Regions from separate parts of the Fictibacillus sp. KU28468 genome, predicted to be linked through region 1. Evidence: riboswitches for the same ligand, from Rfam matches in the RefSeq annotation. Region 1 holds a riboswitch; the other holds the start of a gene.
The links. A riboswitch is a leader RNA that binds a small molecule or an ion and turns the genes downstream of it on or off. The one in region 1 is predicted to bind cobalamin.
Positions count from the first base shown of each region.

Region 2: another riboswitch for cobalamin. It lies ahead of OKX00_RS04890 (ABC transporter substrate-binding protein); the one in region 1 lies ahead of OKX00_RS15135 (ribonucleoside-diphosphate reductase subunit alpha).

Region 1 is NZ_CP110666.1:2,917,523-2,925,257, reverse strand. It holds gene OKX00_RS15150 (MogA/MoaB family molybdenum cofactor biosynthesis protein) at 24-536, shown strand; gene OKX00_RS15145 (Fur-regulated basic protein FbpA) at 683-886, shown strand; gene OKX00_RS15140 (CBS domain-containing protein) at 1,020-1,442, shown strand; cobalamin riboswitch at 1,493-1,695, shown strand; gene OKX00_RS15135 (ribonucleoside-diphosphate reductase subunit alpha) at 1,866-4,100, shown strand; gene OKX00_RS15130 (ribonucleotide-diphosphate reductase subunit beta) at 4,120-5,157, shown strand; gene crcB (fluoride efflux transporter CrcB) at 5,333-5,731, shown strand; gene crcB (fluoride efflux transporter CrcB) at 5,728-6,084, shown strand; gene OKX00_RS15115 (undecaprenyl phosphate transporter UptA) at 6,170-6,760, shown strand; gene OKX00_RS15110 (hypothetical protein) at 6,807-7,034, shown strand; gene OKX00_RS15105 (NAD(P)H-dependent flavin oxidoreductase) at 7,121-7,735, shown strand, end outside.
Region 2 is NZ_CP110666.1:982,453-990,187, reverse strand. It holds gene cbiB (adenosylcobinamide-phosphate synthase CbiB) at 1-885, opposite strand, end outside; gene OKX00_RS04900 (heme ABC transporter ATP-binding protein) at 882-2,348, opposite strand; gene OKX00_RS04895 (FecCD family ABC transporter permease) at 2,345-3,409, opposite strand; gene OKX00_RS04890 (ABC transporter substrate-binding protein) at 3,372-4,331, opposite strand; cobalamin riboswitch at 4,457-4,648, opposite strand; gene OKX00_RS04885 (GNAT family N-acetyltransferase) at 4,685-5,251, opposite strand; gene OKX00_RS04880 (nuclease-related domain-containing protein) at 5,321-6,268, opposite strand; gene eno (phosphopyruvate hydratase) at 6,518-7,735, opposite strand, start outside.

The sequences.
Region 1 (7,735 bases):
AACCTTTTGGAAAGGGGAAGCAAATGAGTGTAGAAGATCATAAAAGACAGGCTCCTTCTTCTGTCTGCTGCAAAATTATTACTGTGAGTGATACGAGAACAGAAGAAACCGATCGCAGCGGCACCCTTATAAAAGAGGAGTTAACGCTGAACGGCCATACAGTGGGAGACTATGTAATTGTAAAAGATGAGCGAGAGGAAATTGAATCTGCTGTCTTGGCTGGGTGTGAAGCAAGTAATATCCAGGCTATTTTAATTAATGGCGGGACTGGCATTGCTGCCAGGGATGTTACCATTGAAACGCTAAAACCATTGTTTACAAAGGAAATTACAGGTTTTGGCGAGCTTTTCAGGATGTTAAGTTATACCGAGGATATTGGATCTGCAGCCATTCTGAGCAGAGCAGCGGCAGGAGTTGTTGGCTCCACAGCGGTTTTTGCAATGCCCGGATCTACAGGAGCGGCAGCTTTAGCCATGAAAAAGCTGATTCTCCCCGAGGTCTCTCATGTCATTCGGGAAATCAATAAAGATTTATAAAGAAGAAAAACAAGTCAGATCTTCCGTTTAGTGGTCATAAATGTATACTCTATCCAATAAATTTCAGTAAAGAGCCATGGATGCTGAAACTATTTAATTGGATCCACGTATACTATACTATGAAAACGCTTTAACGGGAGGAAATGATGGGCGGATTATTGCGGAAGGCCGTTGAAGAGAGGAAGAATTTCCTTATTCAGATGCTAAAGAAAAACGGGATAAGCAAAGAAGTGGAAGCAGAGCTTTCCACATGGCCATTGACTGAATTGGAAGAAGAATATAAAAGCTGGCTTTTTCAGCAAAATTATGGGATGGACCCTGGCAAAATAAGTTTAAATAAAACACAGTGAGGGAATAGACAATAGAACGTATGTGTCCTTCTTAGGGCTTTTTTTTTGTGATGGCTTATTACTGCTCATCTATTTTATTTTTTGTTATAGTAGAAAAGAACGGCTGCATTTTATGGTTAAAGGAGATCACAGCATGAACATAGCTTTTTATCTATTGCCTAAAGAAGAGGTTAAATATTTGAATCCTGAATCGACCATCAGGCAGGCATTGGAGAAGCTTTCTTATCACAAATATACATCTGTTCCCCTTGTTTCAGAGGAAGGGCAGTATGTCGGTACGCTCACAGAAGGGGATCTGCTTTGGAAATTGAAAGAAGCGTTCGACCTTGGCTTCTACGATGTGGTGAAAACAAAACTGAAGGATGTTCCACAGCGTGTGAACAACATCTCAGTATCAATCAATTCAAATATGGAAGATTTAATTACGTTGGCAACTGACCAGAACTTTATTCCGGTAACTGACGACGACGGGCATTTTATTGGGATTATCCGCCGCCGGGACATCATTAAGTACTGCGCAAATACAATATGGAATAACAAAATAAATGAAAACTAGGTGTTGACAAATACTATATTTAGTGTGAAAGTAAATATATTAAACTAAATATAGTATTTGAAACAAGAGGTGTCTAGTAAGACTTAATAGGGAATCCGGTAAAACAATCCGGAGCTGTCCCCGCAACTGTCATGTGGACGAAATGAGAATCCACTGTGTAAGAAACGCGCACGATCGTGTGGCTTTTACATGGGAAGGCTCAGAGTAGGAGGAAGCATTAGCCAGTAGACCTGCCTTTTTGTTTCACGATTTTGATTCTTCGGGGATTGAGAAGCAAAAACGGCACACTTTACTGCTATTTTTGATTCTTATAACTCGTGTCGTTTTTTTAGGCTCATCCACTGGATGGGCCTTTTTATTTTGCGGATTTTTAGAGGAGGAGATTTGACTTTGGTTATAGCAGGCGGAACAGATCATCTTGTTATGAATTGGCTGGATGAAATTCTATTGGGCTTTCCCCAGCTTGATAAAAAGGAAGAGTATACAGAACAGGTAGGCTATTATGCTGATAAAAGCAGTTCTCAAACAGAAGCGATGAATATGGCTATTTTGCATGCACTTGAAAGAATTTCAATGCATGAGCCGGATTGGACCTTCGTCGCAGGAAGAATTCATCTTAAAAAAATCTACTCGGATGCAGTAAAAAACAGGGGGAGACAAGGAGTTCATGGATATGGCCACTTCTATGGATTAATTCGTACACTGACAGACAAAGGAATCTATGATAAGAACCTGTTAAGCAGCTATTCACCAGAAGAAATAGATGAGCTTGAAGCGATGATTGTCCCTCAAAGGGATGAACTTTTTACATATATAGGACTTCGTACATTGGCTGACCGTTATCTTGCCAAATCGCATGAAGGCAAAGTGTTTGAATTGCCTCAGGAACGTTTTATGATCATCGCGATGTCCTTGATGTTCAACGAACCTTCAGACCGCCGCATGGAGCTGATTAAAGAAGCGTACTGGGCAATGTCGAACCTGTATATGACCGTGGCAACTCCTACACTTGCCAATGCGGGTAAAAGCTATGGCCAGCTGTCAAGCTGCTTCATCGATACGATGGATGACAGCCTTCGAGGAATCTATGATTCTACAACAGATGCAGCAACGCTCTCGAAAGGCGGAGGCGGGATCTCCGTTTACCTTGGCAAGATCAGAAGCCTTGGTTCAGAAATAAGAGGATTCAAGGGCAATTCATCGGGCATTATTCCATGGGCGAAGCTGTTGAACCAGACAGCGGTCAGTGTCGATCAGCTTGGACAGAGAAAGGGAGCTATCGCCATCTACTACAATGTGTTCGGCAAAGATCTTTTTTCCTTTCTTGACGCCAAGCTGAATAATGGTGACGAACGGCAGCGGGTTCATGACCTGTTTTTGGGCCTCTGCGTTCCGGATTTATTTATGGAAAAGGCAGAGTCTAGAGAAGACTGGTATCTGTTTGATCCTTATACGGTAAAAAAAGTGATGGGCTATGAACTGGATGATTTTTTTGATGAAGAACCCGGCAAAGGCAGTTTCCGCGATAAATATGATGAGTGCGTTGCCGCAGCCGAACAAGGGCTTTTGGGTGAAAAAGGTTCAGGAGGCTATGACGTTGTATCAGCCATTGAAATTTTTAAAAGAATCATGAAAAGCCAGCTGGAAACGGGAGTTCCGTATATGTTTTACCGGGACACGGTTAATCGGGCTAACCCGAATAAGCATGCCGGAATGGTCTACTGCAGCAATCTTTGCACGGAAATTGCCCAGAACGGATCAGCGACTACAGTCGAGGAGGAAGTAACACAGGACGGTAAAATCTTGATCACAAAGAAACCTGGAGATTATGTGACTTGCAACTTAAGCTCTATTTCGCTTGCAAAAGCAGTAAAGGATGATGTGCTTGAGAGATTGATCCCAATCCAAATCCGCATGCTAGATAATGTCATTGATATGAACCAGGAGCGAATAGAAGTGAAACAAGCGGTGCTTACCAATAAGAAGTACAGGGCGATCGGATTGGGTACATTTGGGCTGCATCACTTGCTGGCAGTGGAAGGAATACGCTGGGAATCAGAAGAAGCCGTAGCTTATAATGACTGTCTTTATGAAAAAATCAGCTATTTAAGCATCAGAGCCAGCCATGAACTGGCGAAGGAAAAAGGCGCGTATCCAGCCTTTAAAGGATCTGACTGGGAAACCGGTGTTTATTTTGAAGACAGGAACTATGTGTCTGAAGAGTGGACTATATTAAAAGAACAGGTTCATCAGACTGGCCTGCGGAATGCATGGCTTATGGCGGTTGCTCCGAATGCGACGACCAGTTTAATTGCGAACTCCACAGCATCCGTCGATCCTATTTTTAAAAAAGAGTACTCTGAGGAGAAGAAGGATTTTAGGATCCCGGTGACGGCTCCAGATCTTACCCCTCAGACAAGCTGGTATTATAAATCGGCATACGAGCTGGATCAGCATTGGAGCATCAGACAAAACGCCGTCAGACAGAAGCATGTAGACCAGTCCATCTCGTTTAACTTTTATGTCAAAAATACGATTAAAGCGAAGGAACTTCTCGATCTTCACATGACGGCATGGAAATCAGGTCTCAAAACAACGTATTATACGAGGTCTACATCTATTGCAGAATTGGAAGACTGTGAAAGCTGTTCCAGCTAAGAAGGGAGTTATTTTATTAATGAAAACACTGACAGAACGGAAACTATATGATGTAGAAGCGCCGAATGCTTCTACTGGTCTAATTAACGGACAGAGCTCCAATGTCTTAAATTGGGATGACGTTCGGTACAGCTGGGCATATCCCCTCTATAAAAATATGCTCGCGAATTTTTGGACTCCCTTTGAGATCAATATGTCCGGCGACGTGAAACAATATCCGAATCTATCAAACGAGGAAAAAGATACCTTTAATAAGATCATTGGACTGTTGGCTTTTCTGGACAGCATTCAGACGGATTACTCTTCAAGAGTGGCGGCGTACTTGACCGATTCCAGCCTGTCGGCATTAATGACGGTTTTATCCTTTCAGGAGGTAGTGCATAACCAGTCCTATTCGTATGTGTTATCGAGCCTGGTGAACAAGCAAAAACAAGATGAGATTTTTGAATACTGGAAACATGATCCTGTCTTGAGGGAACGGAACGATTTTATTGCAAACGGCTATCTGAAATTTACAGAAGAGCCATCACCAAAAACGTTTATGGAATCGATCGTCTATGACATTGTACTTGAAGGATTAAACTTCTATTCTGGTTTTGCTTTCTTTTATAATCTTGCCCGAAACCAGAAAATGGTCGCCTCCAGTACGATGATCAATTATATCAACCGGGATGAGCAGCTGCACGTCAGGCTCTTCTGCCAAATTTTCAAAGAACTGCTGAATGAAGTTCCGGAATTAAATTCTGAAGAGACGGTCCAGTTTGTTCAGGGGACATTCAAAAAGGCGGCTGAACTGGAAATACAATGGGGACGGTACATCATCGGGGACCGTTTTCCTGGGTTGAGAATGGATGAACTTGAAGCCTATATTAAATTCATGGCCAATAAGCGGGTCAATGAGCTGGGAATACAGCGTCCTTTTGATGGGTTTAGAGAGAATCCAATGAAATGGATCAAAGCGTATGAAGATATCAATCAGGGTAAGAGTGATTTTTTTGAACAGAAGTCAAGACAATATACAAAAGTCTCAGATGCCAATGGTTTTGACGATTTGTAAATTTTAACGCAAATTGTGCTAATGGAATTAAACATGATAATATGATGTTGGAGATGAAAGCAGCTCCTGCCGCGATTGCGGCAGGAGTCTGTTTTGTTGCATAGAAGTAATGTCTAGCTCCAGCGCCCAGGTCCTCGAGGCCGCTTGCGCTTTTCTTATAGAAAGGATGACGGATATGCTGCTTTACGTACTTGTGGGACTGGCAGGAATAGCCGGATCCCTTCTACGGTACGGCCTTGGGCTCGGTATCGCACTTGTTTGGGAAGGGAGCTATCCGCTGGCTACCTTCTTAACCAACATGGCAGGCTCATTTGCTCTCGGATATCTTACGTTTCGAATCGGCCGAAATCCCAGGGTTCACCCCTATTTTATGACGGTGCTCGGAACAGGATTGATAGGGTCGTTTACGACATTTTCTACTTTTACTGTGGAAAATATTCAGTTGCTTCAGACGGGACGCACAGCAACAGCTTTCCTATATATCATCCTAAGTTTAATAGGCGGGCTAGTCATGTCATGGCTAGGTTTCCTTCTTGGATCACTGACACGAGGCAAGGAGGAACAGCGAATATGATGCAAGTGATGCTTGTAGCAGCGGGCGGGTTCTTTGGAGCCATTTTCAGATTTGGTATTGGACAATTCATAAAAAGGATAACAGACTCCCCTTTTCCAATCGCTACCTTGCTTGTTAATATTACCGGTTCATTTCTACTCGGTATGCTTACAGGAATGCACGCGGGAGATTCTATCAGACTGTTTTTTGGCATAGGATTTATGGGGGCGTTCACTACGTTTTCTACTTTAAAACTGGAGAACATTCAATTCTATAGAAAAAGGCAGTGGAAGTATTTAATTACTTATATGGCAATCAGTTATGCGGGAGGACTTCTGGCGGCATTTATCGGTTTTATGATAAACTTCAAATGACTTAGCGGTTAGCCGGAGTCACCTGGCTGGCTAAAAGATGTACAAGGTTCAGGGACATAACTTTAATAGAGAGTAGGTATATAAATTGAAAGAAATGATATTATCACTTTTGGAATGGATTGTAGGGCTTGGACATTTAGGCATTGCTCTTGGTCTTATGATAGAAGTCATTCCCAGTGAACTTGTTTTATCTTACGCAGGCTATATGATCTCACAAGGACATTTGACCTTTGCAGGCTCTGTAATTGCCGGAACGATTGGCGGAACCATTGCCCAGCTATTTCTATATTGGATGGGGTATTATGGAGGACGGCCGTTTTTGGAGAAGTACGGTAAATATATCCTGATCAGCCACAAACAAATTGATCTATCAGAAAGTTGGTTTCAAAAATACGGGACTGGCATGATCTTTTTTGCCCGTTTTATCCCTGTTGTTCGCCATGCCATCTCCATTCCAGCGGGTATCGCGAAGATGCGTTTCTCCACATTTACACTGTATACGTTGATTGCCATCATTCCTTGGTCGATCTTGTTTATCTACCTTGGAACCACGCTGGGCAGTAACTGGGAAGATATTAAAACCATTGCGGCGCCTTATACAAGAGGAATAATGATAGCTGCCATATTGCTGTTGTTTATCGTTGTTTTGCTCAAAGTGAAAAAAGGAAAAAAATAGCTTTTGTTTTGACAGGAGAAGGCCTCTGAATAGGGGTCTTTTTCTTTTGTCCTGTTCATACACTAACGAAAAAGAGCAGGCAGGTGAAATCATGGATGAACCTCAGCGAAATAAAAAAATCAATGAACTGCTGCTGAAAATAAATGGGGATCCGGAAAAAGAAGAAGTCGCTGGATATGTTGCCCGTGCGATGAGAGAATGCGGTTATAGCAATGAAAACATACATCAGGTCATCAAAAACGTTTATCGTCAGTTTGAACAAATTAAAATGTAAACACGCGGACAGCCGGCGTGTTTTTTTGTTACACTCTATTTGGAAGTGTGTTACTCGAAACCAAAACGAAGGAGAGAGGTGCTGAAATGAAGCAATCCATTCTATCACTTTTCGACATTCAATATCCCATCGTACAAGCAGGAATGGCCGGCGGGCCAGCGACTCCGGAGCTGGCTGCGGCTGTTTCCAATGCCGGAGGATTAGGAACTCTGGGTGCAGGATACATGAAACCTGCAGATCTACAAGCAGCAATTAAAACAATCAGGGAAACAACGGATAAGCCTTATGCTGTAAATCTATTCCTCCCTGAAGAATTCATAGAGGACAGAGTGCAGACAGAAAAGATGCAGGCGCTGCTCGCACCTTTCCGCTCTTCACTTGGTATTATGGACAAGGCGACGGGTAAAAAAGAACATCAGTCCACCTTTCAAGAACAGCTTCAATGTGTCCTTGATGCTCAAGTTCCGATCGTGAGTTTTACATTTAACGCCCCCTCAGATGAACTTGTGGATCTTTTGAAAGGGTACGGGGTAAGGATTATGGCTACTGCAACATCAGTGAAGGAAGCTCAAAAGCTGGAGGCACTTGGGATTGACGCCATTTCGGCACAAGGCAGTGAAGCTGGCGGCCACCGGGGAACGTTTATAGGTGAAGCAGAAGATGCATTGATCGGGACGATGGCACTCATTCCGCTGCTCACA
Region 2 (7,735 bases), 1.9 Mb from region 1:
CTGCATGATGGCTATTGTTCTTTCTATATGTATAGCTTTCAGGCTGTAGGTCTGACGGCCGATGAACGGGCGATAGGAGACCTGGCCTTTATAATAATTCGTGCCTCCAAGCCGTATGCCGAGAATTCCCGCGACTGCCGCTTCACCCCATCCGCTGTTCGGGCTCGGATGGTTCCTTGCCTGTTCCTTCAGCCACGATAAGGTAAACCGTTTTCCCCTCAGCCCTCCTGCAGCCATAAGAAGCGCAGTTAGCCGGGCTGGCACGTAATTTAATAGATCATCAAGCCGGGCAGATGCCCAGCCAAAGTCTTTATATCTCTCATTCTTGTAGCCTACCATGGAATCACAGGTATTTACTGCCCGGTACAGCAAGGCAAGTGGTGCTCCTCCAATAAAAGCAAAGAAAAGCGGTGCGGTTACCCCGTCGCTCGTATTTTCGGCAACTGTCTCCACTGTCCCTCTTACAATCTCAGAATGCGGCAGATGTTCTGTATCTCTTCCGACAATCCAGCTTAATTTTTTTCGAGCCTCTTCCAGATCACCGCGAAGAAGGGGGGTATAGACAGATAATCCTGCTTCTTTAAGCCCTCTAGCTGCAATGGTTGTTGAGATGAGCACAGATTCTATGAATATCCCTAACGCAAGGTGGATGGAATAAGCATACCGTACGATGATAAAAGTTAGCACTAGTGTAATAGAAAGAAGAATAAAAAGCATGATCAAACCCTTCAGCTTTTTCCAGCTTCCGCGGTTAAGTGCCTGGTCCATAAGAGAAATCACTTTGCCAAAACCTCTTACCGGATGCGGCAGCCAGCGAGGGTCTCCGATGAGCTGGTCGATGATCAAAGCGAGTATAAGGGATAATAAATGAAGAGCAATGATCATGTTTGCGCCATTCTCTTTCTACAGTTTTCGATCGCTTTTCCCACCGTCTGATAGACCGTATGGCCAATCGCTTTTCCAATCGGTGTAATCGTACCAGCGTACCTCATTCTTTCTCCTTCCTGGGTCGATGCGATGCAAAGGCTGTCCGTCGAAGTGCCTGTAGCAATCGTTCCAGTAATAGGATCTTTAATTCCATAGTCTCTGAGAGCGCTCGACTTTGCTTCTGTCGCTGTCATCATCGCCTGAACAAATGCCTCATCGGTTAGCTCTCCCTCAATAAAGAGCCAGATGTTAATCGTACCAATCGCCACAGTATCATCCTTCCGCTGCCACGATTGTGCAGCATCTACCGCATTGGATGTTCCTGCTGTTGCTGCAGCAAGGATTTTGATTCCTTCTTTTTCTACGGATACCATACCTGCATCCTCAAGCCTTGCTGCTGTCATCATTCCAATGGTCTCGTTGGGGTTGACAGGAAGGGAGTGCAGATACGCTTCATATTCAGAATGTGCATCGTCATAATTGTAGTTTTTATCCACATGACGGTTAACAAACGTATTCGCCCAGCAGAACCCTCCGCCGATCAGGGCAGAAGACATCGTTTTTAAAAAATAGGGGCTTCGGAACACCATCGCTTCACTTGTGGTTTGAAGCTCAATATCTTCTATTTTCTTTTTTTCCTCACGTTCACCTGGCACCAGCGCGATCAGAGGCTTCGGCTTCTGCGGATGCTCCTGTCTGCTCAGCTTCGTATCATAAACACCTTCCAGCAGGATGCTGTCCATAATGTCACCAGGCTTTCCGACCGCCTTCTCCTTTCCGTCATCGAGAAGAAGAACCTGGTCACAGTACAGACTGGCAATATTCAAATCATGCAGTATGGCAACAACCGTCAACTGGCAGCCCTGCACCCAATCTTTCAGCAAGTCCATGAGTTTCATTTGATAGGAAAGATCAAGATGGTTTGTCGGTTCATCGAGCAGCAGAATCTCCGGTTCCTGCGCAAGCGCCTTAGCTAAAAGAACCCGCTGCCGTTCCCCGCCGCTTAGGGATTGAATGCTTTTCTCCGCAAAATGCTGAACGCCAGTAAACTCCATGGATCGCTGGACCATCTCTTCATCCTTCGGCGATGATTGTTTCAGCAATCCTCTGTAAAAGGGATACCGGCCGAGCGCCACCACTTCGCGGACGGTAAAATCAAATGAGCTTTCCGCATGCTGAGGAAGAACAGCAATAATTTTTGCCAATTCTTTTGCAGAGTAGCTGCTGATCGGCTTTCCTTTTATAAGAACCTCACCGGATTGCGGGGAAAGCATTCCATTCATCATTTTCATGAGAGTGGTCTTTCCGCTCCCGTTTGGTCCGATGATGCCGGTTATTTTTCCTCTTTCGATGGAAAAAGAAAGATCTTTTACGACGGGCTTTCCGTCATATCCTCCAGTAAGCTGCTGGATCTGGATCATGTGGTCACCTTCTTTCGGCGATAGCGAATAAAGATTAAGGCAAAGATCGGACTTCCGATAATCGCTGTCAAGACACCGATCGGCAGCTCCGTCGGCGCGATGATCGTTCGGGCGATGAGATCAACCAGAACGAGAAACACCCCGCCCAGAAGCGTGGACAGCGGCAGCAGATGGCGATGATCTACTCCCCATATCATGCGGGCCATGTGGGGGATGACAAGGCCGACAAACCCGATGGTGCCTGACACCGCTACTGCAGATCCCGTCAGTAGCGAGGCCCCGAACAGTACGAGTGACGTATGTTTTTTTACGTCAACACCAATGGTTTTTGCATCCTGCTGGCCAAAGGAAAGCGCATTTAATTCACGAGCACTTGCCAGAAGAATCAAAAGCCCCGCGGCCAAAAACGGAGCGATGAGCTGAACATACGGCCATCCTCTCATGGATACGCTGCCGAGCAGCCAGCCGATGATCTGCCTTAATTCATCACCGGTCAGAGCGATTAAAAGAGACGTTACAGCACCTATAAATGAGCTGCTTAAAATTCCTGCCAAAATAATCGTCTCAACAGACAGGCTGCGCTGCACAAGGCGAGCAAAATATATAACCCCAACAAGGGTAAGAAAGCCGGTAATGATGCTCACCACCGGAAGTGTAAAACTTCCCAGTATAGGCAGCTGAATGCCAAAGAACAGCACAGCCACAGCGCCCAAAGCAGAACCGGATGAAACACCCAGCGTATAAGGATCGGCCAGAGGATTTTTCAGCAGCCCCTGAAATGCCGTTCCCGCCAGCGCCAATGAGCAGCCGACAAGCATAGCGAGCACGACTCGCGGAAAGCGGATCTCCATGACGATATTAACAATCGAAGAATCAATGGATGCTGGTACGGGATAGTGGAAAAGCTTCGCTCCTAAAATCTGAACCACATGAAAAAGGGGGATAGGTATAGAACCTACCGATATCCCCAAGGCAACAGCTAAGCCCAACAGCAGAAACACTGCTGTATATGAAACGATGATTTTACTTTTTGTATACTTCCGGATAGATGGCTTTTGCAAGCTCCTCCACTCCTTCAATCAATCGAGGTCCCGGACGTGTCACCTTATCAGAGTGCACATCATAAATTTCTTTGTTTTTTACCGCAGGAACGTCCTTCCAGGCTTTACGGGCCATAATCTGTTCCACCGGCTTTTTGGAGTAATAGCCGTACGTTGTGACGATCGCGTCCGGTTTGTATTTGACAGGCTGCTCTTCGGATACCTTGGCCCATCCCTTCAATTCCCCAGCGGCATTTTTGGCATGAATGGCGTTCAGCATTTCATCAATGAATGTACCCTTGCCGGCAGTAAAAATCTCCGGAGCTGGAGCAACCTCAACCCAAACTTTTTTTTCTTTCTTTACTTGTTTTGCTTTTTCCTTGATCGCTGACAGATCATCCTTCATGGATTTTACAATCTTGTCACCTTGTTTTTGAGTGCCCGTTGCTTTAGCGATCATGTTGATGGACCTGTATGTATCCGTAAAGTTCTGCGCATCATTGATCACAATTACTTTGATGCCGGCATTCTTAAGCTGATCAATTCCCTGCTTGGAAGTATTCGCACTGGAGGCATGAGCAAGGACGAGATCAGGCTTTAAGCCAACAATCTTTTCCACGTTAAAATCCAATCCGCCAATTTTAGGCTTTTTCACAGCTGCTTCTGGATAGTTGTCAAAGTCAGAAACGCCGACAATTTCTTTATCCAAGCCAAGTGCAAATGCGACCTCTGTATTACTCGGTATGAGTGAGACGATTTTTTTGGGTTTCTTATCAATTTTTACATTCTCGCCCTCCGCATCTTTTATGGTTACGGGAAATTCACTCTTTGCCTGATTGGCACCGTTTTCCTTTTTGTCTGTTGACTGATTTCCAGCCGAACAACCCGCAATGATGGCGATTACGAGTATCAGCATCATCGCAATTTGTGTAAACTTCTTCAATTCCTTCACGCTCCTGTATGTATCATTTAGCTGGGATTGTGCAAAACAAAAAAAGCCCTCCCTTCGGAGAGCGAATCAACAGTTAATCAATAAATGATTACAATTGCTTCACCTTTTCCTCGAAGGTTCGCACAGGCAATTAAGGCAGGTCTCCTGACTCTCGATCAACAATCTTCTTTTCCTTCCCATCCTTTGACAGAACAGTGGAAACATAAAAAGATTTCCCGATTACAGTGGCGGGACCGTGCTGGACTTGAACCAGCTTCCCTTTTAACGTTTTATTTGACATAAAACGGACCTTAACCGCATATTCAGCTATATCCATTATACCTCTTACCGGCAAAATGAAAAGTTTAATTTATGTTCAATGATGCCCGGGACTGCGGGCTGACTTCCAGCCAGTCGCTCTTGAGCAGGCCCATAACATGTATATCAAAATACTGATCTTTGTCAAAGTAGGCTTGCCTTCTGACGCCTTCCTTTTGAAACCCCAGGGATTTCAGGAGCTTCAGGCTTTTTGTGTTATATTCGTAGACCTCAGCATCAATCCTGTAGGTCTCATGCTGAAACAGGTGCTGAAAGATGCCTGTCAGTGCTTCCCCCATGTATCCTTTTCCTTGTTCGGCACCGAGTCCGAACCGAAGCCAGCCATAACGCTGCGAGCTTCCCATCCAATTGAAACGGACGTACCCAACAGGCTGCGAGCTCCTCTTTTCGATAATTATCAAGTAAGATTCGTTCAGCTGGCTTAAGCTTTTCTCAATATCCTGCCTTTGATTGCCTTCATTAATTATGGTCATAGAACCTGTAGACATTTTCCGAAAGAGAGGGCCGCTTTTCCATTGTGCGATGACAGAGGCATCACTCACCGTAATTTCCCTGATCTTCAGTCTTTCAAATTCAAGCTCCATTTTCGGCATGTTCCAAGCCTCCCCGTTTGTACCGAGTATGAAATGATTTATTTTATCATAATATGCAGCTCCTCAAATTTAAAGATGATATCTCCTGTCTTTATAGGTTCCCGTGTGAGGTAGGTTTAGAGATTTGAGGATTTTCGCTGAAATAGAGGGAGAAGTCAATCCTAAAAATCCCCTGAGGTCTCGATTTGTAATTGTAGAGCTTACTAGAAGCTTATAGTCATCTAATGAATGGAGATGAGCGATCTTGGAGGAATGATCACACAAAGAGCAAATCCAGTTCGTATACAGCTTTTTCATACCTATAGAAGAACAAACTGGACAATGAACGCCCGTTAAGAGCTCATTAGGCTGTATTTGAAACTTAGATAGTATGTCAGGATTGAAGGGAATATGTTTTTTGTTGAATTGCTTTGCGGCTCTATTGACCTCTTTATTTGTCATAAGTTGAGTTGTGTAACGGGCTTGTAAGCTGCTGATTACCAATGGGAGGTTGGCGCCATGGATAATATTGCGGGACAAATCAGGGGTAAGAGGATTTTTAATGAGGGTATAAGGACTGCTTACGACTATAAGGGACTCGATGGGAATGGGAGGTAGTTTTCTTACAGCTAACCAAGATGTTAGCTGGTTCTGCTGACGCTCTACCTGCAAAAGCGGATCAGGAAAAGCTTCTTCTTTTTCATTATTTACACGGATTAATTGTCGGTAATTTGTATCAAAGGTAAGAATGCCGGATAAGTTTTTCACTTCTAAGATTAAAAAGAAGAACGAAGATAGGATTAGGTAATCCATTTGAAAGTAATAGGGTCCCTCTAGAAGCCGCAGCCCATGAAAAATTGTATACTCCTTTTTGGGAAGTCGTTCAAGGTAATATGCGATTGCCTTTTCACCCTTGTATCCTGCCATTTGTCTGGCATAACTCTGTTCAATTTTCGTGCGTTTTTGGTGATTTATCGGAAGTCTTCGTAATAAAGCCTCTAATTTCTGAATATATATGGGCTGTTTTTGTTCATTCACAATTTAGGGATCACATCCTTCATATGTTTTCCAGTTTATTTCGCTAAAAATCGCTGTTTCTCCTCTTCTGCAGTCTCATCAAATTTGTGTTTTGTAAATACGGTCCATTCTTGAGGATTTACATGCCGATCTCTCAAAAATACATGCCAATCTTCCTGAAATACATGCGAATCTCCCTAAAATACGCGCCAATCACCAAAAAAAACCGCTTGAGACTGATCAGGTCTCAAGCGGTTTACGTAAAATAGCTTATTTTTGAAGATTGTAGAATGCGCTCAATCCAGGGTAGCGGCTGATGCTTGCCAATTCGTCTTCGATACGAAGCAATTGGTTGTACTTCGCTACACGGTCAGTACGGGAAGGAGCACCTGTTTTGATTTGTCCAGCGTTAGTCGCAACAGCGATGTCAGCGATTGTGCTGTCTTCACTTTCACCAGAACGGTGAGAGATTACTGCAGTATAGCCTGCGCGTTTCGCCATTTCGATCGCGTCGAATGTTTCAGTCAGCGTACCGATTTGGTTAACTTTGATAAGGATGGAGTTACCCACACCTTGCTCGATACCCTGAGCAAGTTTGTTTGTGTTCGTTACGAAAAGATCGTCTCCTACAAGCTGGATTTTGTCGCCAAGACGGTCAGTCAATAGCTTGTGGCCTTCCCAGTCGTTTTCATCTAAGCCATCTTCAATGGAGATGATTGGGTATTTAGAAACAAGATCTTCGTAGAAAGCAACCATTTCTTCAGATGTTTTAACAACACCCTCACCAGAAAGATGGTATTTTCCGTCTTCTTTGTTGAAGAGCTCAGAAGAGGCAACATCCATTGCAAGACGAACTTCTTCACCTGGTTTGTAGCCAGCTTTTTCGATCGCTTCCATGATCGTTTGAAGCGCTTCTTCGTTAGAAGAAAGGTTTGGCGCGAATCCGCCTTCGTCTCCTACAGCTGTGTTTAATCCTTTTTCCTTTAACACAGATTTAAGGCTGTGGAAGATTTCAGCTCCCATACGAAGTGCTTCAGAGAATGTTGGTGCGCCGACTGGCATAACCATGAATTCTTGAATGTCAACGTTGTTATCAGCATGCTCTCCGCCGTTTAGGATATTCATCATTGGAACTGGAAGAGTTTTTGCGTTGAATCCTCCAAGGTACATGTACAAAGGAAGACCAAGAAGATCAGCAGCAGCACGAGCTACTGCCATGGATACACCAAGAATCGCGTTTGCTCCGAATTTTCCTTTGTTTTCTGTTCCGTCAAGATCGATCAACGTTTTGTCGATGCCGACTTGATCCAATACATCATATCCGATCAATTCTGGAGCAATTAGTGTGTTTACGTTCTCTACTGCTGTTTGTACACCTTTTCCCAGGTAACGGCCTTTGTCGCCGTCACGAAGCTCAACTGCTTCGTATTCACCAGTGGATGCACCGCTAGGCACGATCGCACGGCCGAATGCACCGGACTCTGTGTA